One region of the Paenibacillus sp. MZ03-122A genome, then DNA from elsewhere that is predicted to be linked to it. Evidence: predicted binding sites of a transcription regulator. Region 1 holds the regulator's gene; the other holds the start of a gene.
The links. The regulator Rex, encoded in region 1, represses fermentation and respiration genes when NADH is low (regulators of the CRP and FNR family bind a similar motif). The targets are predictions, from matches to a motif close to TTGTGAAATATTTCACAA.
Positions count from the first base shown of each region.

Region 2: the regulator Rex is predicted to act here: its motif matches at 8,717-8,734, upstream of NLX74_RS17840 (cytochrome ubiquinol oxidase subunit I).

Region 1 is NZ_JANAVI010000003.1:237,773-249,866, forward strand. Features, by position in the region: gene bshA (N-acetyl-alpha-D-glucosaminyl L-malate synthase BshA) at 1-567, shown strand, start outside; gene NLX74_RS08315 (CCA tRNA nucleotidyltransferase) at 623-1,945, shown strand; gene NLX74_RS08320 (biotin--[acetyl-CoA-carboxylase] ligase) at 1,938-2,912, shown strand; gene panB (3-methyl-2-oxobutanoate hydroxymethyltransferase) at 3,258-4,157, shown strand; gene panC (pantoate--beta-alanine ligase) at 4,154-5,092, shown strand; gene panD (aspartate 1-decarboxylase) at 5,085-5,468, shown strand; gene NLX74_RS08340 (tetratricopeptide repeat protein) at 5,551-6,183, shown strand; gene dinG (ATP-dependent DNA helicase DinG) at 6,339-9,206, shown strand; gene NLX74_RS08350 (redox-sensing transcriptional repressor Rex) at 9,251-9,904, shown strand; gene NLX74_RS08355 (amidohydrolase) at 9,891-11,192, shown strand; gene NLX74_RS08360 (cell wall elongation regulator TseB-like domain-containing protein) at 11,230-11,754, shown strand.
Region 2 is NZ_JANAVI010000008.1:120,158-132,251, reverse strand. Features, by position in the region: gene NLX74_RS17870 (carbohydrate ABC transporter permease) at 1-731, opposite strand, end outside; gene NLX74_RS17865 (ABC transporter permease) at 747-1,760, opposite strand; gene NLX74_RS17860 (cupredoxin domain-containing protein) at 2,212-2,628, opposite strand; gene cydC (thiol reductant ABC exporter subunit CydC) at 2,733-4,499, opposite strand; gene cydD (thiol reductant ABC exporter subunit CydD) at 4,480-6,240, opposite strand; gene cydB (cytochrome d ubiquinol oxidase subunit II) at 6,240-7,253, opposite strand; gene NLX74_RS17840 (cytochrome ubiquinol oxidase subunit I) at 7,240-8,646, opposite strand; gene NLX74_RS17835 (response regulator transcription factor) at 9,052-10,710, opposite strand; gene NLX74_RS17830 (cache domain-containing sensor histidine kinase) at 10,703-12,094, opposite strand, start outside.

The sequences.
Region 1 (12,094 bases):
GAAAAAATAATGATGCATATTTCCAATTTCCGTCCTGTCAAAAGGGTGGGAGATGTGCTGGATATATTTGAAAAAGTGCAACGTAAAGTACCTGCGAAGCTACTGTTGGTGGGAGAAGGACCGGATCTTCCCAAAATCCGTTGCAAAATCGAGAATTTAGGTCTGCAAGATAAGGTCTTCTTTTTAGGTAAGCAGGATCAGATCGCAGAAGTAATTTCTATGGCGGATGTGCTGCTGCTTCCCTCGGAAAAAGAAAGTTTTGGTCTGGTTGCATTGGAAGCAATGGCCTGTGGAGTGCCGACAATCGGTTCTCAAGCAGGGGGGGTACCTGAACTCGTTGTTCATGGAAGTACGGGGTATCTTGCTGAAATCGGTAATACTGAGGCAATGGCTGATTATGCAGTAGAGCTGTTGTCCGATGAAGCGATGGCGGAACGTTTCCGTGAAGCGTGTCTGACCCGCGCCCGTACCGTTTTTTGTGATGAACTGATTACCCGTCAATATGAAGAGATATATTACCGTGTGTTGGGACGCGAGGTGCCGGATCTTAAACCGATCAGCGTTTAAGGGGGCGGACTCGCGTCCGTTTTTTATATTGAATACTTGCAAAGGGGGAAACCCTATGAATACAAATACTTGGCAATATGCTGACCAAGAGATGGCATTTCATGGCAGAGAGGTTATACATACACTAACCGCAGCAGGACACGAAGCCTACTGGGTCGGTGGCTGTGTGCGGGATGAGCTATTAGGAAGAGCCATTCATGATATGGATTTGACTACTTCGGCTGAGCCTGAACAGGTCATAGCGCTATTCCCTCACGTCATTCCGACAGGAATTCAGCATGGGACGGTTACGGTCATGCAGGGTGGCCATGCGTTCGAGGTAACCACTTTTCGTACGGAAAGTGGTTATGCCGATCACCGCCGTCCAACGGAAGTTGCCTTCGTAAAGGATATCCGTGAGGATCTGATGCGACGGGATTTTACTATGAATGCGATTGCGATGGCAGAACACGGAGAGCGTGTTGACCCATTTGGAGGAGAAGCCGATTTACGAGCCGCTCTCGTTCGTTGTGTAGGCCGAGCCGAGGAACGTTTTGAAGAGGACGGGTTACGGATGCTGCGTTGCATCCGTTTTGCCTCTGTGTTTCGGTTCCGTGTTGCTTACAACACCTGGAAAGGCATGATTCGGCGCAAAGAGGGACTTCGTTACATAGCCATGGAACGTGTGCGGGTCGAGCTGGAAAAGATGCTAGCGGGCCCTGACCCTTTAAGTGGGTTGGAGATGCTGAGCCGTAGCGGATTGCTCGGTTGTACGAAGGTTCCGGTTCCTTGGGAACAATGTGAAGTAGGGGCGCTCAAGGGGATCGTTCAACTGCAAGAAGAACTGCGGTGGGGCCTGCTCTTAATGTCTTGTAGACTTACCTCAGAGGCAGCGGATGAGCTACTAAGAGCTTGGACCTTTTCCAACGCGGTACGACTTCGGCTGGTTCATCTGCTGGAATGGGAGACCGAATTAATCTACAGTGCTGGTGCCATAGCTGGCGATTCCGATCCGGGGGAGTCTGGCATTGTCAACGATGAGGCGCTGCGTCGTAGCTGGATTCGTCTGCTAATTAGACTGGGAAAAGATACAGCTTCAGACTGGCTTGATCTTTACAAGACACTGCCTGCTTCATTCCGCGGATTACCGCCGTGGGTAGAAAAGCATGTGGCGAAAACAGCAGAACTGGCAAGCTCGTGGACAAAGCAGGCTGTAGTCGTTCGTATCAAAGATTTAAATATTACAGGAAATGAACTGGTTCAGGCGATGAATCGACCAGGCGGCCCTTGGCTGGGTCAGATGATGGAACAGCTTTTACAAGCTGTTGCCTGCGGAGATATTCCGAATGAAACAGAAACATTGCTTCAGGAAGCGAAACGGGTGATGAGTAGTGAATAATCATGAAAGATTGTTAGGCATACTGGAGGAAGGTACATCCGATTACGTATCAGGGGAGGAAATCAGCCGACGCCTCTCGGTTAGCCGAACAGCAGTATGGAAGCAGATCAACAAACTGCGTGAGTTGGGCTACAACATTGATGCCTCCTCGCGTCGGGGTTATCAATTGATATCCCGACCGGATCGGCTGCAAGTCTCCAAATTAACCAATATGTTAAATACTCAATCTTTTGGCCAGCGTATTGTTGTACTGGATTCGACGGTTTCCACTCAGCAAGATGCCATGGGTTTGGCAGAAGAGGGCGCGCCAGAGGGGACAGTAGTGCTTGCGGAGGAACAAACGGCAGGTCGGGGACGTTTGGGACGGAAGTGGTATTCCCCTCGTGGCAAAGGAGTCTGGATGAGCATTGTGTTGCGTCCTACCCAGCCCTTGGCTTTTACCCCCCAGCTAACGCTACTTACAGGTGTAGCAGTGTGTAGGGCCATTCGTCGGCTGACGGATGTGGAGGCTGGTATCAAATGGCCAAACGACGTGCTGATTCATGGTCGCAAAGTATCCGGTATTCTGCTGGAATCTGCAACAGAGGATCAACGGGTTCGATACTGTATTGCAGGGATTGGCATTGATGTGAATTTAAATAAAGAAGATTACCCGGAAGAGTTATCGCAGGTGGGAACGTCCTTGAAAATAGAAGCAGGGCGTGAAATTGACCGTACTGTGCTGATCGCCTCAGTGCTGGAAGAGATGGAACAGCTAAGCAAGTTGTATGCCGAGCAGGGGTTTCAGCCTATAGCCATGCTGTGGGAGGCTTTGTCCGTGACTATGAACCGTAGCATACGGGCACATACCGGGCAAGGGATAACTGTAGAAGGTACAGCTGTTGGCTTGGACCCTTCCGGGGCACTCGTAGTAGAAACGGATCAGGGAGAGCGAATTCAGGTCATTTCAGGGGATATACAATTGTAGAAGCGACCCTAGCTATGAAAACGACCGAAATCGTTCTATTCCCTGTGCAAAACTTCACGTGAAAAAGCTGATGTTTTTTGTTATACTGTGCAGGAGGCGGCATCGGACGGTCCGAGCTGCACTCCAGGGGCACATGCTCTACTTTAGCAAGTTTGTAAGACCATCATAACTTCATTTGAAGGTTACGTTGGATTCTGCTCTGAGCCGAACAGGACCGAGACAGAAGGGACGATCTCAAAATGAGTGTCTTTTTTGGCTGTTCGGACCTTTTGATGACGCAGATGTACAGGCGTTCATAAAAGGTTATTTTTTGTGCCAAAAAAAGATGGAAGGGAGCCATTTACAATGGCAGGAAAACAAGCACTGAATATTGTGAAAATGAAAAAAATGAAGCAAGAGGGCATTCCGCTCAGTATGCTGACCGCCTATGATTATCCATCGGCTAAAATAGCCGAGGAGGCGGGAATTGACATGATTCTCGTAGGTGACTCGCTGGGTAACGTAGTTCTTGGTTACGATTCAACCATCCCTGTAACCTTGGATGATATCGTGTACCATTCCCGGGCAGTCGCAAGAGGCGCGGAACATACATTTATCGTAGCGGACATGCCTTTTATGACATATCACAGCAGCGTATCAGAAAGTCTTCAGGGCATCCGCCGTCTGATGCAGGAAGGACATGTGCATGCTGTTAAATTGGAGGGCGGAGCTGAAATTGCCGATGTTGTAAAAGCAACTGTTCAGGCAGGTGTGCCTGTATTGGGACATATCGGGCTTACTCCGCAATCGGTTAATCAAATTGGCGGCTATCGCATTCAAGGCAAGGACGAAGCGGACGCACGCCGGTTAATGGCGGACGCCAAGGCGCTGGAGCAGGCGGGTGCTTTTGGCGTTGTATTGGAACTGGTAACTGAGGAAGTGGCAACAGCGATTTCTAAAGAGCTTTCCATTCCAACCATTGGAATTGGTGCTGGACGTGGATGTGACGGTCAGGTACTCGTTTATCACGATCTGATTCAGTACGCATCGCCTTATTTCAGCAAACGCTTTGTTAAAACCTATGCCGATGTAGGCGGCTTGATCCGCAGCAGCATTGAGCAGTATGTGAGTGATGTAAAAGGGCGGGCATTTCCGGCCGCGGAGCATGTGTTCAGCGCGGATGACCGCGTTGTGGAATCCCTGTATGGTAAGGCAAAAGGACAGACACAGGAACAAGCTAAGGAAAAGGTGGAATCACGCTCATGATCATCGTAAGAGAAGTGGATCAGCTGCGCAAGATTATTGCTGAACGTCGGCAGCTTGGGACAAGCGGAACAAAAAAGGTACACGGTTCTACCTCTTTACAGCAACATAAAGTCGGCTTTGTACCAACAATGGGATACCTGCATGAAGGGCATGCGAGCTTGATGCACAAGGCGCGTGAAATGGCGGATACGGTGGTGCTTAGCATTTTCGTAAATCCGATTCAATTTGGACCGAATGAAGATCTAGACAGCTATCCTCGCGATGAAGCTCGTGATTTGGAGGTAGCGCGGCGCGAAGGAGTGGATATTGTTTTTTTACCAACTGTAGCAGAAATGTATCCACAACCAACCCAAACCAAAATTCGTGTATCCGCTTTGACAGATCGTTTGTGCGGTGCTTCCCGTCCCGGCCATTTTGATGGTGTGACTACGGTGGTAGCCAAGCTTTTTAACATGATAGGTCCTGATTTGGCTTTCTTTGGAATGAAGGATGCGCAGCAGGTTGCTGTGCTCCAGCAGATGGTGACTGATCTCAATATGAACGTGACTATCGTACCTTGTCCCATCGTCAGAGAGGCGGATGGTTTGGCCCTCAGCTCCCGTAATGTGTATTTAAGTGCAGAACAGCGCGAACAGGCGTTGGTGCTGTCTCAGTCACTGCGTAAGGTGCAAGAAGTGAGCGAAGATATAGTAACAAACACAATTACGATTCGTCAGCTACATCAAATGGTGGAGTCCACCATTACTTCCTCTCCTTTAGCGGACATTGATTACATTGAAATATTAACTTTTCCCGGTCTGGAGCCCCTTCTTCCCGAGCAGCGGCTATGTGATGTTCAGGAAGACGTCATCGTAGCGCTGGCTGTGAAATTTGGCAATACCAGACTGATTGACAATATAAGAATACAGAAGGCGGAGGTGCTTTCCCATGTTTAGAACCATGATGAAATCCAAAATTCACCGCGCTACGGTTACGGAAGCTAACCTGAACTATGTGGGGAGTATCACTATAGATGAAGATCTCATGGAGACATCGGATTTGTTGGAGAATGAAAAGGTTCAAATTGTAAACAATAACAATGGAGCTCGACTGGAAACCTATGTTATCCCCGGACCGCGTGGGAGCGGCGTAATCTGTCTCAATGGTGCGGCAGCCCGTTTGGTGCAGCCTGGTGATACAGTCATTATTATTTCTTATGCTTCCATGTCGAATGAAGAGGCCAAAACATACAAACCAACAGTGGTATTTGTTGATGAACATAATAAACCAGCCCAAACGATGAACAAAGAAGTACACGCGACGATCATGTAATGAATGGGAGTGCGGATGAAACCCGTCTTTTAAGCGAAAAATGTGAGTGTATTAATCCATCTTTCATAAGGGCGGGATGCACATGTTCCAGCATGTATTCGCAGAAATGAACAGCATGTTAGATGATATCGTGAAGCATTACCCATCAGCCCAGGGCTCCCGCAGGCAGGAGCTGCTACAGCACTGGAGTCTGCTGCGGAGAATGAGTGACGGAATTATGGATGAGTGGCTGGCCTTTGAGGAAAAAATGGTTTGCCTGCGTGCGGCCGGGTTTTCCGCGGAGACCGATATGTCTGACACGGAGCTGCCTGAAAAAGAGCTGCCAGCTTTTAATCGGGGGCAAGGGTATTATCGATTACTCATGTACCCTGAGGCGATCCAACAATTTGAGCAGGTACTACAGCATTTTCCGAACAGCTGGCAGAGTCGCATGTATATGGGAATGGCCTATTTTCAACTAGATGATCCAGCAGAGGCTGTATGCCATTTTCAGAAGGTGCTGGACCTGACTGAGCAGGCAGGACTGAAGGCGGTCATCTATAATGCGCTAGGCTGTCTGTTGGCAAAGCAGGCTGACGTAGAGGAGGCGCAAAAATGTTTTGCTCTCGCACATCAGTTCGATCCTGCGTTACCCGAGCCGCTGCACAATATGGAAGCCTGTCTGTCCGGTACCGAAAAGCTTCGATACGACAGCTCCATGATGACGTGGATGTAGTTGTCAGACACCGAGCAAGACGATGCATGCCCACCTCTCAGGCGGCGTGTGCATCGTCTTTTTTGGCTGTCTTAATTTCCAAACAGGCGATCTTCTGCTATGCTAATATACAGAGTTATTATTTTTGTAAGTGTCATAAGAAAGGATTAGCCCGAATGAAATTTGCGGTATTGGATTTTGAAACGACAGGCACCCAGTCCGCGGATGACATCATTCAAGTCGGACTTGCAATTATAGATCATGATAACAGCATTTCCCGTGTTTACGGCTCTTATGTAAACCCTGGCAGATCTATTCCCCCTTTTATCACCGGATTGACCGGAATTACAGACGATGACGTCAAGGATGCTCCTGCTCTTGAAGAAATGATGATGGAGCTCGTGCCTATGCTGGACGATGTTGTACTGGTCGGTCATAATGTGGCGTTTGATTTTAATTTTTTGCAAAACGCTCTGGATCGGTGCGGATATTTACCGTTTAGCGGAAGAATCTTGGATACAATGGATTTTCTGAAAATTATGTTTCCATCGCTTTCTTCTTATCAGTTGGGTTTTGTGTCTTCTGAGTTTGGGCTGGCGCATGATCGCCCTCACCAAGCAGACAGCGACGCGTTGGCTACGGCTGAGGTTTTTTTAAAGTGTCTGGGTGAGCTTCAAGCATTACCTTTGATAACGATACAGCGGCTTAGCGATTTGTTTGCAGAGGAAGACAGTGACCTTGGATGGTTTCTTGATGGGGTGCGTGAAGAGAAAGAGCTTGATCCTATTCAGGATCTGGAGGGACATCAGTTTTTTCGTCAGCTTGCGCTAAAAGTGGAAGATTGGACGGAGCTAGCTGCTCCGCGTAGAGAAGATGACCCGAATCCACTGTCAGGTGTTTCCTTTGAGGAGTACATGGATGATGTGCGGGACAATTTGCGTTCATCCTTGAGCCAATATGAGGAGCGCGAGGCGCAGATACAGATGATTGAGGGTGTAAATCAGGCACTGAGTGAAGACAAGCACCTACTGATCGAAGCAGGTACAGGAACAGGGAAGTCCCTCGGCTATTTGCTCCCATCGCTGTATCACAGTGTGAAAAAAGGACAGCGAGTTATGGTAAGTACACATACGATCAACCTGCAGGAGCAATTACGCGAGCGCGACATTCCGATGCTGACCAAGGTGATTCCGTTTCCGTTCCGGGCTGCTATTTTCAAGGGTCGGGGACATTATTTGTGTCTGCGTAAGTTTGAACATAAAATAAACAGAAGAGACTTCGCGACACCGAAGGAAGATTTAATTACAGCTGCTCAGATGATCGTCTGGTTGACGCTAACAGAAACCGGTGATGATGAGGAACTGAATCTGAGCAACCGTGGTGGAGATTTCTGGGAAACGGTGGCGAGTGATTCAGAGTCCTGTCTTGGTCGCTCTTGCCCATGGTTCCGCAAATGCTATTATCATCGTGCACGCCATGAAGCAGGGATAGCGGATGTCGTTATTACGAATCACTCTAAGTTGTTTACAGACGTCAAAGCTAGTCACCAGTTGTTGCCGAGCTATGAACATCTGGTGATTGATGAAGCCCATCACCTGGAGGAAGTAGCTGGTAAGCACCTAGGTATGCATATGAAATATTTCACACTCGTGCATACACTGACACGACTGTTCAAAGACAGCAAGAATGGACAATTGCCTTCACTTCGTCAACAGTTGGCGAAATCGGGGCACGAGAAGTCGACGCATTGGGCCTCAACCATCGATCAGATGTATCCGCTCGTGTTAGAGGTTAAGGAAACTTGGGACCTGCTAAGCGACAAACTGTTTGGCATGTTGCCAGAGCGAAGCGATGCGACACCGGGTGAAACAGGACAGTTTTCTTCCCGTCTCAAACCTTCAGCCAAGCCTGCAAAGTGGGATCAGGCGGGGGCTTTGGAAAATCAGCTATATGTAACGATGAGTGAAATTTTGCGCAAGGGCGACAAGCTGATGCTGGACGTCAAGGAAGAACATGACGATTATGCGGCGGATAGCCTTATTACAGATATCACGGGTCTGCTCAAGGATCTGGCGGGGATTCGAGAAAATTTGCGCTTTTTTATGCGACTCGATGATGAAACAACCGTATACTGGCTCGAAGCGAGTGGGCAATTCCGCAGTAAATCATTACAATTTTATGCGGTGCCCGTCGATGTGAGCCGCCAGTTGAAAGAAATGTTTTTTGACAAAAAAAGAAGCATTATTCTGACGTCTGCTACCTTATCGGTAGATAAGTCGTTTCAGTACATGATCGATCAGCTCGGCTTGCAGGAGGCCGCAGATCAAGAGCGGCTGATGACTTCGCAGCTCCCGTCACCCTTTAATTACAGGGATCAGGTGCTGCTGGTCATTCCACGGGATTTCCCAAGCGTGAAGGGCAGTGTAGGAGATGCACACTTTGTAGATATGCTCGTTAGCTCTCTAGGAGCGACTGCTCAGGCGACGCGGGGGAGAATGCTCGTTCTGTTTACTTCCTATCGGATGCTCCGGCAAGTGTATGAGCCGCTTAAAGAGGCCTTAGCATCCAGCGAAATTACTGTGCTGGGACAAGGTGTGGACAGTGGGAGTCGCAGCAAGCTAACCCGCCGTTTTCAGGAAGCCAAAGCTTCTGTATTGCTGGGAACCAGCAGCTTCTGGGAAGGCGTCGATATTCCGGGGAAGGCTCTGACTTGTCTAGCCATTGTTCGCTTGCCATTTCAACCGCCGAATCACCCGTTGCTGGAGGCAAAAAGCGAGCTGCTCCAGCAGCAGAAGAAGAATCCATTTATGAAGCTGTCTGTACCACAAGCGGTTATTCGCTTCAAACAGGGATTTGGTCGGTTGGTTCGTACAGCGAGCGACCACGGGGTCGTTATCGTTTACGATACGCGTGTGATCGAATCCTATTACGGAAAGCACTTTTTGTACTCGTTACCGGGACCAAAAATGGAGCATATGCCATCGGAGCAAATGGTGCCCCGCATCGCCGAATGGCTCCAATCCGCCCCGGAGACCGAGGCATAACGGACGGACACTAAGTATGTTCGTTACAATTAGGGGGAGCAAGTATGAAATCAGATAAAATTTCAGAGGCTGTCGTACGGAGGTTACCCGTATATTTACGTTATCTGAATGCACTTCACAAACGGGAGGTGGCTACGGTCTCTTCTCAAGAGTTGGGACAGAGGCTAGATTTGAACCCGGCCCAAATCCGTAAAGATCTCGCCTATTTTGGAGATTTTGGTCGGAAGGGTATCGGTTATGATGTTTCTTATCTAATTGAGAAAATACGCCATATCCTGAAAATCGATCAGCAAATTAATGTAGTATTGGTCGGAGCGGGTAATCTGGGGCAAGCTCTTTCGAATTATAACGCTTATTTAAAAGACAATATGAAGATTGTAGCGGTATTTGATGCGTTTCCGGATAAGGTAGGGACCAAGATCAATACATTGGTCGTGCAACCGATGCATGAACTGGAAGCGACTGTGAAAGAAAAAAACATTCGAATCGGGATTATTACCGTACCTGATTTTGAAGCACAGCACGTGGCTGACAGGCTTATTGAGAGCGGAATTGGAGCGATCCTTAACTTTGCACCGACTACTCTCAAGGCACCGGCCAACATTCGGATTCATGCCACAGACTTTACAACTGATTTGCTTAGCCTCGCTTATTATTTGGAGGACGGAAAGGAAGAAACACAATATGACAGTGAATAAATGGATGATTAAAAACGGCTCTTTTGCCGTAAATGGACCAGAATCTGGGGTAATCCATGGTTTTATGATTGTGGAAGATAGCCGCATTACTTACATTGGCGAGACTTTGCCTTCGGGTGAGGAAGAGACGGAAGCGATCGATGGTAAGGGGCTTTTGTTTTTACCTGGTCTGATTAATACTCATGGTCATGCGGCGATGTCTCTGCTGCGTGGGCATGGAGATGACTTGGCACTTCAAGTATGGCTTCAGGAAAAAATGTGGCCTATGGAAGCCAAGTTTACATCTACGGACGTGTACTGGGGTACGTCGTTGTCTGTGCTGGAAATGCTGAAAGGTGGTACAACGACCTTCCTGGACATGTACGATCATATGGATGAGGTGGCTCGTGTAGCTGAAGAGTCAGGTATTCGTGCAAGTCTGATGCGTGGAGCAATTGGACTATGTTCGGAGGAAGAACAGCGAATCAAGCTGGCTGAGGCCGTGACTTTTGCGCGTAACTGGCATGGTAAAGCAGACGGGCGTATTACAACGATGATGTCACCGCATGCGCCATACACCTGTCCACCTGCGTTTATTGAAAAATTCGTACAAGCTGCGCATGATCTGGATTTGCCACTGCATACACACATGTCTGAGACGATCGCCGAAGTGGAGCAAAACGTACGAGACTACGGTTTGCGTCCAGTTGCACACTTGGATAAGCTTGGCTTTTTCTCCCGTCCCTCGCTTGTTGCCCATGGCGTTCATTTGAACGACGAAGAAATAGCTTTACTGGCTGAACGTGGTGTAGCGGTTTCGCACAACCCAGGTAGCAACTTGAAGCTGGCAAGTGGTGTGGCAAGAGTGCCTGAATTGCTGCGTGCAGGGGTTACCGTTTCTCTCGGAACGGATGGTCCTGCCAGTAATAATAACCTGGATATGTTCGAGGAAATGCGTCTGGCAGCACTTATTCACAAGGGTGTATCTGGTGACCCTACAGCAGTTCCTGCGAGTGAAGCGCTGCGTCTGGCAACAGAATACGGTGCAAAGTCAATTGGTTTAAAAGAAGTAGGAGCGTTGGCAGCAGGCAACAAGGCTGACTTTATCGCGCTGGATCTGAATCAGGCACATTTCTTGCCGCGTACAGATCTTATTTCCCATGCGGTATACTCAGCAAGCGCCAAAGACGTGGTTCACGTATGGGTAGACGGTCGTCAGGTTGTGAAAAACGGCGAATGCCTGACTATGGACGAGGAACGCATCAAACATGAGGCACAAGCCGCCTTTGAAGGGCTGCTGTCGCGCTAATTCAGGTGTCACATCCCCTTAGAGAGGAAGCACGGGTTTGAAAAATAAGAAAAAGTGGATAGCGGTCGCCATTTTGGCCGTAATACTGATCCTGGTCAGCATTTTCTGGTATTATTCCTATGTTACTCAAGACCAGGTGGCTGAGAAAAATGCCGCTATCATTAAGGCCAAGCAATCAGGTGGTCTGGTTAGCACGACTCAAACATGGAAGTCTGTGTGGGATCAGGTATATTGGGTGGTTCAAGGGAAAAATGCACAGAATGAAAATATAATGGTGTGGGTTCCTTTTCAAAAAGTGGAGGGACAACCTAACGTACCTGCCGCAGATAATAGCGGTGTTCACACCGAGTTGCTGAAGAACGGAGTCGATGAGCAAAAAATGACGTCAATAATTCAGCAGCAGCTTCCAGGTGCAAAAATTGTAAGGCTTCAGCCGAGTGTGTTCAATGGCGAATATGTGTGGCAGTTGTTTTACGATGATGGAAGTCATCATTACTACACCTTTTATCGTTTCTCAGATGGGGTGGCGACGGGTGTAAAGTATACTTTGCCCAATAACTGAGCTGGTTGAGGATTAGCAGATGTGGAATAAATGACTAGTAAATAATTGAAAGCTTAAGAAAAAGACGTAAATGCGATGAAATTCGTATTTACGTCTTTTAGTCTTGCTATGCCGTAAAGTGGGCTGAAAGCCAGTGAAGCATCTTTACCTATCCATCTTCTCTCCTAGGGCAAATTCATCTTTATGGCGGGCAGTACGGAGTGGAGGATTTGAATCTGGAGAAGCGGAGCGTTCGCCTTTGCCGCCGGATTTTCTCCGTAAGAATATAATCGAGAAAAATCGGGTGGCAACAGCGATCGTAAGATCAAATCCTACGCTCAGCGTCTCGCCTCCACCTTAA
Region 2 (12,094 bases), on a different contig from region 1:
CCTTGCTGCGTACTTTGCAGTATCTTCATCAGCTCATACTGTAGCGTCGTCCATTGCGGCGCCCCACCATTATACAAATACGTATCAAACCAAGCATTCCACTGACCTACTGCCAGAAAAAGAGCAATCGTTGCCAATACTGGTTTGCACAGTGGCAAAATAATTCTCCAGTAAATCGTAAAATCATTCGCCCCATCGAGTTTGGCTGACTCCTGTAGCGCATACGGCAAACCGTCCATAAAGGAACGAATAACAAACACGTTAAATGCGCTAATTAAGCCTGGAAAAATGTACACCCAAAACGAACCCAGCAGATGCAGATCACGCATCAAAATAAACACGGGCACCATCCCGCCGGAAAAATACATCGTCAACGCCAAAAACGTAGAAATAAACTTACGAGCGCGAAACTCGACCCGACTCAATGTAAAAGCAAGCATAGACGCGCAGATCAATCCGAGTACCGTCCCAACCAAAGTACGAAGAATAGATATTTGCAGTCCCTGAAGAAGGCCATCATACTGGAAAATCGTTTTGTAATTTTCGAGCGTAAATTGGCGGGGCCATATATAAATACCACCGCGAACCGTGTCCGTTGAATTGTTCAGGGAAATCGCAAGTACGTTCAGAAATGGGTACAGCGTCAACACCACGATCAGAGCCATGAGGATATAGTTGAACAGATCAAACAGCTTCTCAGATCGGGTAGCATTAAATGCCTTATTCGTCATTTCGCCTCTCCCTCCCTACATAATGCTTTCTTTAGTTAGTTTTTTGAATATACCGTTCGCCGTAAACAACAGCAGAATGCTAACCAGCGAGTTGAAAATACCAATTGCCGTCCCATAAGAGAAGCGACCCAAATTAATCCCGTAATTGAGCGCGTACAGATCCAGCACCTCGGAATAATCCGTCACGAGACTATTGCCAAGCAAGAACTGCTTTTCAAAACCGTTGCTCACCAGATGTCCAATCGCCATAATGAACAGAACGGCAATCGTCGAGCGGATACCCGGCAGTGTAATATGCCACATCTGTCTCCAGCGGCTCGCTCCATCCACACGCGACGCTTCATACTGTTCTTGATCAATTCCGGTGATTGCAGCTAAATAAATAATCGTATTCCAGCCCGTCTCTTTCCAAATGTCGGAAGCGGTTACAATGTACCAGAACCAGCTCCCCTTTGCCATGAACTGAATCGGTTCATCCACAATATGAAGCGCTACCAATATATCGTTGACAATGCCTCCGTCAATGGACAGCATCTTGGTGACCAAACCGGCTACAACTACCCAGGATACAAAATGCGGAAGGTAGGATATTGTCTGCACAAACCGTTTGAACAGCATACCACGCAGCTCATTTAACAGAATTGCAAAGAAGATCGGTACGACAAAACCAAATATAATCCCCATCAGGCTCATCGCTAGCGTATTGCGTAATACCAGATAAAATCGTTCATCCTGAAATAGCTCAATAAAGTTATTCAGCCCTACCCATTTCTGGTCCGAAAAAGATTTAGCTGGCTTATAATTTTGAAACGCCATCGTCCAGCCCCAGAGCGGAAGATAGCTGAAAACAAACACCCATATGACGAAAGGAATAGACATAAAATAAAGATACTTTTGCTGCTTCACACTGTCCCACAAGCCTTTTCTACCAAGTTCAGGCTTTGGGCCGCGAGCCTTGCGCGGTCTTCCCCGGTTGGATTCAGGAATCACAGCTCCATTACTGGAAGCGGTTTCAGTTGAAGATCCCATAACAAGCTCCTCCTCATCTCTAGATACTATTATCATACTTTGCTGGCTTGAAAGCGGGTACCCGACGAATTAGGAGAAAAATCAGTTCAAAATTAGATATATGGGATGAAAAAAATTACATTCGTACCACTACGCATGCGGATGGTGCTTCCCTCGCTGTTGTCCCCGGATTTCTTGAATAAGCAACCAAAGGTAGAAATCCGGGGACAAAGGCGACCGCTTCGCTTGTCCAGCACCATTCCGCCTGCTCCGTTCTCATGTAAATTTTCTGAGAGAAGTCTTGTAAAAAACAAAAGATCAGCAATGTAAGCTGATCAGAGGTAAAGGATAAAGGATAATGCATATTGCACCACAGGTGGATGATGGTATATACAGACTGTCGCAATTAACCTAATTGATTAAAGGAAAAAAATAGCTTTCTAGCATCAATGTGCTAGAAAGCTATTTTGATTTATTTTACTGTGATCGTCCCAAAGTACATGTACATGCCACAATTATACTCATATACCCCCGGCTTCAAGTCCTTGACGGTAAAATAATTATTTTCGTGATCCAGATAAACGTCCATTCCGATCTTCAACGACTGCACTTCATCAATGCAAGTAAAGGATGTCATTTTCTTGAAATTGATTTTGGTTGGAACGCCAGCTTTCACTTCAATATTTTTAGGATAGAAACCGTCCCCTTTTACACCCACTGTAACAATCTCATACTTGGTCTTGTCTGGCTCTTCCTGAGCTTGTTTAGGTTGACTGGCCGGAAACGACGACACGCTCCCCTGAAAATAAAACAAGACAAACCCGCCCATGCTCAGGGCTACAAAACCAATCAGCATCAAATGCCAATGCTTAGAGATAAGTGCTTTCATTCATATCAGCCCCTCCAGTTGAGTGTCTACAGTTGAGTGTCTACATGTGACGCATCAACTCTAACCAGTATATAAAAGTTAATCAAAATTTTAAATACCTCGTTTCACAGGCTCGGATGATCCAGTTCATACAGGCTACGGTATCGGGACTGCTCCTGCCACAGCTGTTCATGGCTTCCTCGCATGGAAATGACCCCTTTTTCCATAAAGATCACCTCGTCCATATGCTCCATTCCTGTGAGATGATGCGTGATCCAGATGAGCGTTTTACCCTCCAGCACACGAAACATCGTCTGCATGAGCTCATGCTCTGTCAGCGGGTCAAGCCCCACTGTCGGCTCATCCAGTAAAACAATCGGGTGATTTTGCAGCAAAATCCGCGCCAGTGCAATTCGCTGTTTTTCTCCACCGGAAAAACGAAGACCCGTCTCCTGCATTCGGGTATCGTAGCCCTCCGGCAAAGAATCGATTAGAGTTCCAAGCCCTACCTGCTCTGTTACTGCACGAACCTCATCCAGCGTAGCATCGGGACGTCCCAGCCGAATATTGTTCGCTAGCGTTGTATCGAATAAATATGGCTGCTGGTTTAGCACTGCAAATAGACTGGAGTATGCTCCACCTGTGTATACGGGAATCCCTGCGACAGTGACGCTACCTTCATCAGGCTGCAATGCTCCCTGAATCAGGTTCAGCAGCGTGGACTTGCCCGCACCACTGCGACCAAGTAATGCAACCTTGCCCCCCTGCGGTACGTGCAAAGAGATATCACGCACGCTCCATTCCTGCGTTGCCGCATAGCGGTAGCTTACCTTGTTCAGCAGCAGGTCCCCTCCGTGACCCAATCGCAGAGCGGTGGCTTGTTCCTCTAGAGTGCCTGCTGTTTCACCTGCTCCAGGTGTAGGTGTGTCCTTCTCCGAATCCTTTAACCGTCGAAGTGAATCCTGATACTCCGGCGCATGAACCACTGCTTCTCCAGCGCGAACGAAGGCATCCAGCAATGGGAAAGCCACAAGGGCAAAGGATGCCAGCCATGTGGCTTCTATACGATTCTGTGCTACCAGTCCTCCGGCCCACACAGTCATAATCACAACCCCGCCACCTACAACGCATTGTGCGATCCAATGAGAACGCCACTCGCTCCGGCGAAGTGAGTTTTCCATTACGGCAGCCCTATTGTGCCGTTGTGTAAAGGTACTCAGGAAATGCCCAGTCCGTCCGCTCAGCACCAGATCACTCATGCCGAACAGAGCATCCGTCAGCTCCTGATAGGCTTTACTCCGTTCCTGCTTGAACATTCGCCGTTTGGCGAGTGAGGTCCATAGTGAGATGGCTGGGGCAATAAAAAGCAAAAATCCGCCATATAGCGCCATGAGCAAGGCAAAGGTTCCGTCCATCCGTCCGAGCGCCCAGATGCCTGCTGCATAAATCAGCAAAGCCGATAGCGCAGGCAGAACTAGCTTCAGATAGATGTTTTGAAGCTGCTCAATATCCTCTGCCAGCAATCCCAATAGATCCCCTGTACGGAATTTGCTGCGAATCATCAGCGCCTGCGGTTCCACTGCCCGATATAAGCGCACCCGCATACGGGACACAAGGCGTAGTGCGGCATCATGTCCTACCAAGCGCTCCAGGTACTGAATAACCGCTTTACTAAAGCCAAATGTTCGCACAAGCACAATGGGAACGTACACCATTAATATATTTTCCGGTTTTAAGGCCGAACGGGTAATCAGATGACCGGACGTAAAGAGCAACGCGCCCGCACATCCAATGGCCAGTGCGCCCAAAAGAGCAGCTACCAGAAAGGCCCAAAAATATTGTCTCAGATACGTTACAAACCAGCCTTGTCTGCTATTGTCCGTTACTCTCATATCGTCCGTTCCCTCCTTCCGACATCCCCGTCAGCAATCGGTAATACGCCCCCTCACGGGCAATCAATTGCTGATGGGAACCTACTTCTTCTAGCCGACCTTGATCCATCATCCAGACACAATCCATATCCGGCATCCAATGAAGCCGATGGGTAGCAAGAAACATTCTCTTATGTTTCAAAACCGATAAAATCGTCTGTTTTAGCTCCCACTCTGTCTCAATATCCAGATGCGCCGTAGGCTCATCCAATAAAATGACTGGACGATTACTGAGCAATGCCCGCGCCAATGCAATCCGCTGCGCCTGTCCTCCGCTCAACGTCCTCCCCGCTTCACCAATGAGCTCATTCATTCCACCCGGAAGACCGTCTACCAGTTCACGCAGTCCAACCGCGTCAATCGCCCACTCTACCTGCTGGTTGGATGCCTCCGGTTCATAAAATCGGATATTATCTGCCAGAGAAGCGCTAAACAGGTATGGATGCTGTGGAATATAGGCAATATGCCGTTGCCACTCAGCTTTGGCATCCCCAGCCAATCCACATCCATTCAGGAGCAGCTCGCCCGAAGTGGGATCAGCAAAGCCTCCAAGCAGACTAAGCAGCGTCGTTTTACCTGCACCGCTAGCTCCAACGATGCCAATCATGTTCATGTGTGGTTCAACATGTGCAGACACATGTTCAAGCCGAGCCGAACCGTCTTCATTAAGGAGGCACACATCAGACAGTTCGAGGATGTCCTGTCCCGTGATGTCCAATCCTTTATCGTTAGCTGCCTGTTTATTTGGCTTAGTCGCATCATCTTCTGTACTGAGAATGGAGCGTATTGCTCCCCAAGCCTCCTTGCCATCCAGTGAAGCATGATAGTCTGATCCCAACTGGCGTATGGGCATAAAATATTCTGGTGCCAGAATAAGCACCGCCAGTGCTGCCTCCAAACCCACCGAGCCACTAATCAGGCGCAGACCCAAGCCTACCGCGACAAAAGCGACCGATAGCATACTAAAAAAATCAAGGGCAAATGAGGAAAGAAACGCTACCCGCAGCGTGCGCATCGTTGCCGTGCGGTATTGGTCGCTGACCTTCCCAACCGTTTCCCCATGCTCTTGGCTACGACCCAAAAATCTTAGTGTCTGAAGTCCACGCAGCGAATCCGTGAAATGATGAGATAACAGACGATAGGAACGCCACTGCTTGTCTGCCTGCTTCCGAGCCGCCAAGCCGAGCAAAATAAAGAAGCCTACCAGAATTGGCATCGTAGTCGTCAATATCACACCTGAAATGACATCCAATGTGAAAACATACACAAGCACAAGTATAGTTACAGCCATCATGTCAATCATACGAGGAATGGACAGTTCCAAATACGTGCGAAAACGATCCATGCCGTCCAGCGCTAGCGTCACCAACTTGCCGCTGCCTTCCTGCGCTGCAAAACCCGGCCCCCGTTCGAACAAACGTGCAAGCAGACGCTCCCGTAAGGAAGCGCCTGAAGCTTCGGCAAAACGGCCAGCTGTCCGGCGTTGCAGCCAGATCGCCGTATGCCTCATTGCAAAAGCAGCGAAAAACAACGCCAGCGACGGCCAAGCCATGACCAGCGGATTTTGTTCAAATAAAATCGTAACAGCCTTTGCCAAGAAGACTGCTTGTGCAATCACTGCGGCCCCCTGGAGCAGGGAAAGGGCTGCCAGTAGCAGCATCACTGGCCGAATGCCCTTTAATTCAAACCATGCCTTATCCATTAGTATTCCAAATGATCCTTCTCACTGAGACGCTTATGGAAAACAAAATAGCTCCATGCCTGATAAGCCAGCACAAAGGGTAAAAGCGTTGCTGCAACAATCGTCATGGCTTTCAGTGTGTAATGACTGGAGCTTGCATTATAAATCGTTAAATCAAAAGCACTGTTAATCGAGCTCACCATAAATCTTGGGAACAAACCGACGAATAACGAAACGAAGGTCAGCAAAATCACTGCACCTGTCATCCCGAAGGCCCATCCTTCGCGGCGCTGCTTCAGGAAGTACCCTGTCAGCACATAGGCGACAATTCCAACCGCAACCGCAGCATACATAAAGGGACCGCGACGTGCAAATAAATCCGTTGCAAAATAAGTCCATACCACCATGCCCGCGAGTAAAATGCCCAATACCGGAAGAAACTTGGACGCGATCACACGCGCGCGATCCCGTACTTCTCCAATCGTCCGCAGGGAAATAAACGTCAGTCCGTGCATTAGACACATTCCGACCACTGTCAGTCCAATCCATACGGTGTATCCATTGAACACATCGGAAAATCCAGCTTTCAAATCCATGTTTTGCTGAATAGGTACACCTTTCACCAAAGCCGCAAAAGCCATACCGAACAGCATCGGCGGTAGAAAGCTACCAATCAGAATGCAGGTATCCCACGTTCCTGTCCACCATTTCCCTTCAGCCTTGCCCCGGAACTCAAAAGAAACTCCACGCAAGATCAAACCTAGCAAAATAAAGACAAATACCAGATAATATCCGCTGAACATGGTTGCATAAAAATGCGGGAAAGCGGCAAACATCGCACCTGCTGCTGTAATCAGCCACACTTCGTTGGCATCCCAGAACGGACCAATCGTATTGATCATCAAACGTTTTTGTTGGTCATTACGCGGCACCAATCCTGTGGCCATTCCTACGCCAAAATCAAAACCTTCCAGAAAAAAGAAGCCAGTAAACAGCACAGCAATCAATAGGAACCATAAATCATTTAGCGACAATGGTGTCACCCCCTTGAGCAAATGGATCATGAATTACCGTTTGTTGATGCGGCTCAATATCTGGACCTTTGCGAGCCGTACGGTAAAACAGAAACGCCAGCACACCTGTTAAAATTAAATACAATGTGGTAAATGAGATGAACGAGAACAACACTTCTCCAGCCACAACAGTAGGCGAAACAGAATCTTTCGTTTGAAGTAAACCAAATACAGTCCACGGTTGGCGACCTATTTCAGTCATGATCCAACCTGAAGTATTCCCAATGAATGGAAGGGATATCCCCCATATGATAAGACGGAAGAACCAGCGATGTGAACCTTCCAACTTTTTACGGAACGTCAGGTAAGCTCCGTATAAAGCGAGTGCAATCATGCCACATCCCGCCGCAATCATAATGCGGAAGCTCCAGAACGTGGTTCTTACTGGCGGGATATAATCTCCCGGACCATAGGTTTTCTCATATTCTGCCTGAAGCTCATTCATACCAGGCACAGAACCGGTAAATTTACTATAGGATAGAAAACTCAAAGCAAAAGGAACTTTAATCTCAAAGGTATTTTCCTTTTTTCCAGGATCAATCCATGCGATAACTGTCCAAGGAGCGGGGTCACCGCTGTTCTCCCATAAGCCCTCACTGGCAGCCATCTTCATCGGTTGTGTTTTCACTAAATATTGAGCCTGACCATGACCAAACAAAGGAATAGCTATGGCGCTGATTAAGGCAACAATAATGCTCAATTTGAAAGAAGGTTTAAAAAAGTCCATATTCTTTTTTTGCATCAGCTTCCATGCACTGATACCCGCGATCAGAAATGCTCCTGTCGCAAAAGCAGCAAACAGCGTATGCGGAAATTCCCATAGCAGTTGTTCGTTCGTTAGCAGAGCGGCAAAATCTTTCATTTCTGCACGTCCATTTTGAATCTCATATCCTACGGGACGCTGCATGAATGAATTAGCTGCTAGAATCCACAATGCCGATAACATCGTACCGATAGATACCAACCACATACAGATTAAATGGACCGTTTTGGACAATCTTTCCCAACCGAATACCCATAATCCGATAAACGTCGATTCCAGGAAAAATGCAAGCAATGCTTCAATCGCCAGCGGCGTACCGAATACATCACCGACAAAACGGGAAAAGTCCGACCAGTTCATCCCGAACTGGAATTCTTGCAAAATCCCGGTGACTACGCCCAGTGCAAAGTTAATCAGCAGAAACGTTCCCCAGAATTGAGCCATTTTTTTGTACAAGTCATTTTCCTTGATAACATACATAGTCTCCATAATTGCCACCAATAACGACAATCCAATAGAGATCGGCACATAAACAAAGTGAAGAATCGTTGTGGTTGCAAACTGCAACCGTGCCAAATCCAATACGTCCATGATGCTGCTCCTCCCCCTGCACTTCTCTTAACAATGATTTATAGTGTCTTTAATCTGAAGTCTTCTACATTTGTGATAGTATTCACATTCTTACATATGCAGCGGTCACTTTTTAGATAATGACTCACCAACTACCTTCACCATGGTTGTCATGATCCGGCTTCAGATTTATCCCCATTATATAGAATAAATTTAAATGAAATAGAATCGAAAATGTGAACATCGTGTCAAAGCTGTGTCATAATGGTGGCGATTTGATGAAAACGCCCTAAACTACATAATAAATGTGACATTTTCGATTGATCTATCCATTTTTTCACCATAAAAAAAGAGCCTCTCTTCGTTCGAAGGTTATACCTCCGACATCTGCAAGAGAGACTTCATACCGTTAAACCTAGGAATCTATCAACAGCCATCTGTTCCTCCGTTCTTTTGAACCCGATTACGGTAGGAGGAAGGTGACATTCCAGCATACTTTTTAAATTTACTATGAAAATAATCTGCATTCGCATATCCCACGCGTTCCGCCACCTGGTGTACCTTAATTCCTTGTGCAAGCAATTCCCTTGCTCGCTCAATCCTCACCTTATCCAGGTAGGCATTAAAGGCCTCGCCAGTATGACTTTTGAACAGTTTGCCCAAATAGCCACTATTGTAATTGAACATATCTGCCAGTAACTCCAGTCGCAAATTTTCATCATAATGACTATGTATAAAGTCAATCATTTGTTTCATGATGATGCCCTTGCCACCAGATTCAATCTGGCCAATCCATTGCAACACATGCTCCAGCGAGTGATCCACCAGCTCGCCCAATGTGGAATAAGCATATACATCGGTTATAAAGCTGGAGTGCTCCTCCAGCACGGTTCTGCTGTGATCCTGTCCGGCTGCATACTTGTTCAACGCCAGTGTGAATGTTTGGGCGAACGCCGCCTTGATTGCAGATTCTGTGCAATAAATCCGTGGAAATTGGTCTTCCATTTCCTTAATGACACGGGTTGCAGCTTCACTATTAGCCATATCTAGCGCATAGTACAGCTTTTCTGCATAACGTAGGGGATCATTTGTAGCACGATCAGACGCTCCACTCATTTCAGTCTCAACTGTCTCCGATTCGTATAGGTCTCCGGAAAGCATGACTCTTTCTGCCCGGAACAAAAACGTACGTTCTAACAATCGTAGTGCCTGCTCAAAAGATCTGGGAATGTCGTTAAGAATGGATACAGGATCACCGGCAGCCACATAAATTTCCGTTGCCCACGGCTTTAGCTCCTGTCGCCAAGTAGCCAGTAACTGAACAGCATCTTTCTCCGTTTTTAACGTGGCGGGAAGCAAAAGACCCATATATATTCCAGCCTCAAACACGATACCTCTGCCCTGCTCATGACACAATTCCGTTAGCCGCTGCTTTGCTGCCGACTGCCGAGCTTGTCGATCCCAGTCAGGAATACGTAAATCCAGCAGAATAACCTGATAGCTACTCCAGTCCAAGGCTGGTAACGCGGGCTGTTGTCCATGTTTTCCGTTACCGCTTTGATGTTCAGCTTGCTCGGATGCTTTGTGCAGAGAATCGCTGCCTTCTACGGCCTTACGAGCATGCTCTCGATGAACCGGAAACAATAATGCTTCGATCCAATTACGCTCATGGGAAGGCGTACTTCCCCATTTGCCGTCTTCTTTCTCGTCCTCAATGTTTTGCCATACCCGTTTCAACTCTGTCGTCATTTCTTCCTCATCAACTGGCTTCAGTAGATAGCCATCTACCCCGAAGCCCAAGGCTTGCCGTGCATAATCAAAGTCTGCATATCCGCTTAATATGAGAAAATGAAACGGCTCTCCGTTCTTTTCACGTATGCTTCGTATGACCTCCAGTCCACTCATCCCGGGCATACGAATATCTACAATGACCAGCTCCGGCCGATGCTCTCCGAACTTATCCAGAGCCTCGCGTCCGTTCCCTGCCGTATCGACAATACGGAAGCCACAATTCCCCCAGTCAATAATAGAGGACAATCCTTCACGAATCGCAGGCTCATCATCTACAATCATTGCTTTATACATTTGACTCTTCCTCCCTTGGTATGGAAAAGTATACGGTTGTTCCTACTTGTAATGCGCTTTCAATATGCAGTCCATAACGTTCGCCGTACATCAATGTCAGACGTTGGTGTACATTACGCAGGCCAATACTGCTCCCTTCCGGCTCATCCGCCCCCCTGATCCGATCTAGCAGACGGGTCAGTTGCCCAGCTTCCATGCCGATCCCGTCATCTTCTACTTTAATTTTCAACTCTCTTTGTTCTATTGTAATATCTACCTTCACGGTAACTGGCTCTTCCTTATTTTCCAGGCCATGAATGACTGCATTTTCCACCAGCGGTTGTATGATTAAGGGAGGAATCGACATGTCCGTCGCGCTTTCTTCCAAATTCACTTCATAGATCAAACGATTTCCAAATCTGAACTGCTGAATTTGCAAATAGGATCGCACCATATCCAGCTCCTGTAGTACCGTCGTTTTACCACTACCAATCTCCAGATTCCGGCGCATCAGCCTGCCAAGCAAACGCACCGTCGTTGCAATTTCCGCTTCCCCATTCAGATGTGCTTTCATTCGAATGGACTCTAACGCATTAAACAGAAAGTGCGGATTAATTTGGCTGGCCATCATTTTTAGCTTGATATCCTTTTGTGCCAATTCCAGCCTGTTGTTGTGCTCACTCGTCTCATAGACCTGCGCCATGAGTTGGCGAATACTACTCACCATATAGTTGAAACGGCGGGATAAATCCCCGATCTCATCCTTTCCCTCCACACTCGATACCACATGAAAATCGCCCGCGGCTACCTTACCCAGCTCATAGCTCAACCGCTGTAGTCGTTTGGTAATCAGCCAGGAAATGATGGTGATCAGAATCAGTGCCATAACCAGCACTGCAAGAACACATAAAGCACCAATCAGGCTGATTCGGTTGGCTCCCTGTACAATATGCTCCGTCGAAAACACTGAAATAATCGTAAATCCGCTCACACTGGAGGCGGGCAGCAGCTCATCCACGATGATGTTGGAGGGCACTCCATTGATTTTCGCTTCATATATCCCCTTACCCGCACGCTGGACGTCAAAGCCCAAATGTAAATCGCTCAACGTTTGGCCCACCGACTGTGGATGAGTAGCTGCGACCACAATCCCGTTACGATCCGTAATCAATGTTTCAAAAGGCTCCTTGCTCAGCATATGATTCAACTCGGTCTGGCTCAGCGATATCATCAGAACTCCCTTGGTATTGTATTCGGGAAATGGAATTTGCCGTACCAGGCTCAGGCGATTAACCGGGTTATCTTCCTTATCCTGAATGTAAAACCAGTTAATCGCCGTCCCCTTCAAAGCCGTCTGGAACCACTGCTGCCGCTCAATGTTAGAGTCCACTGGAATAAACTCCAG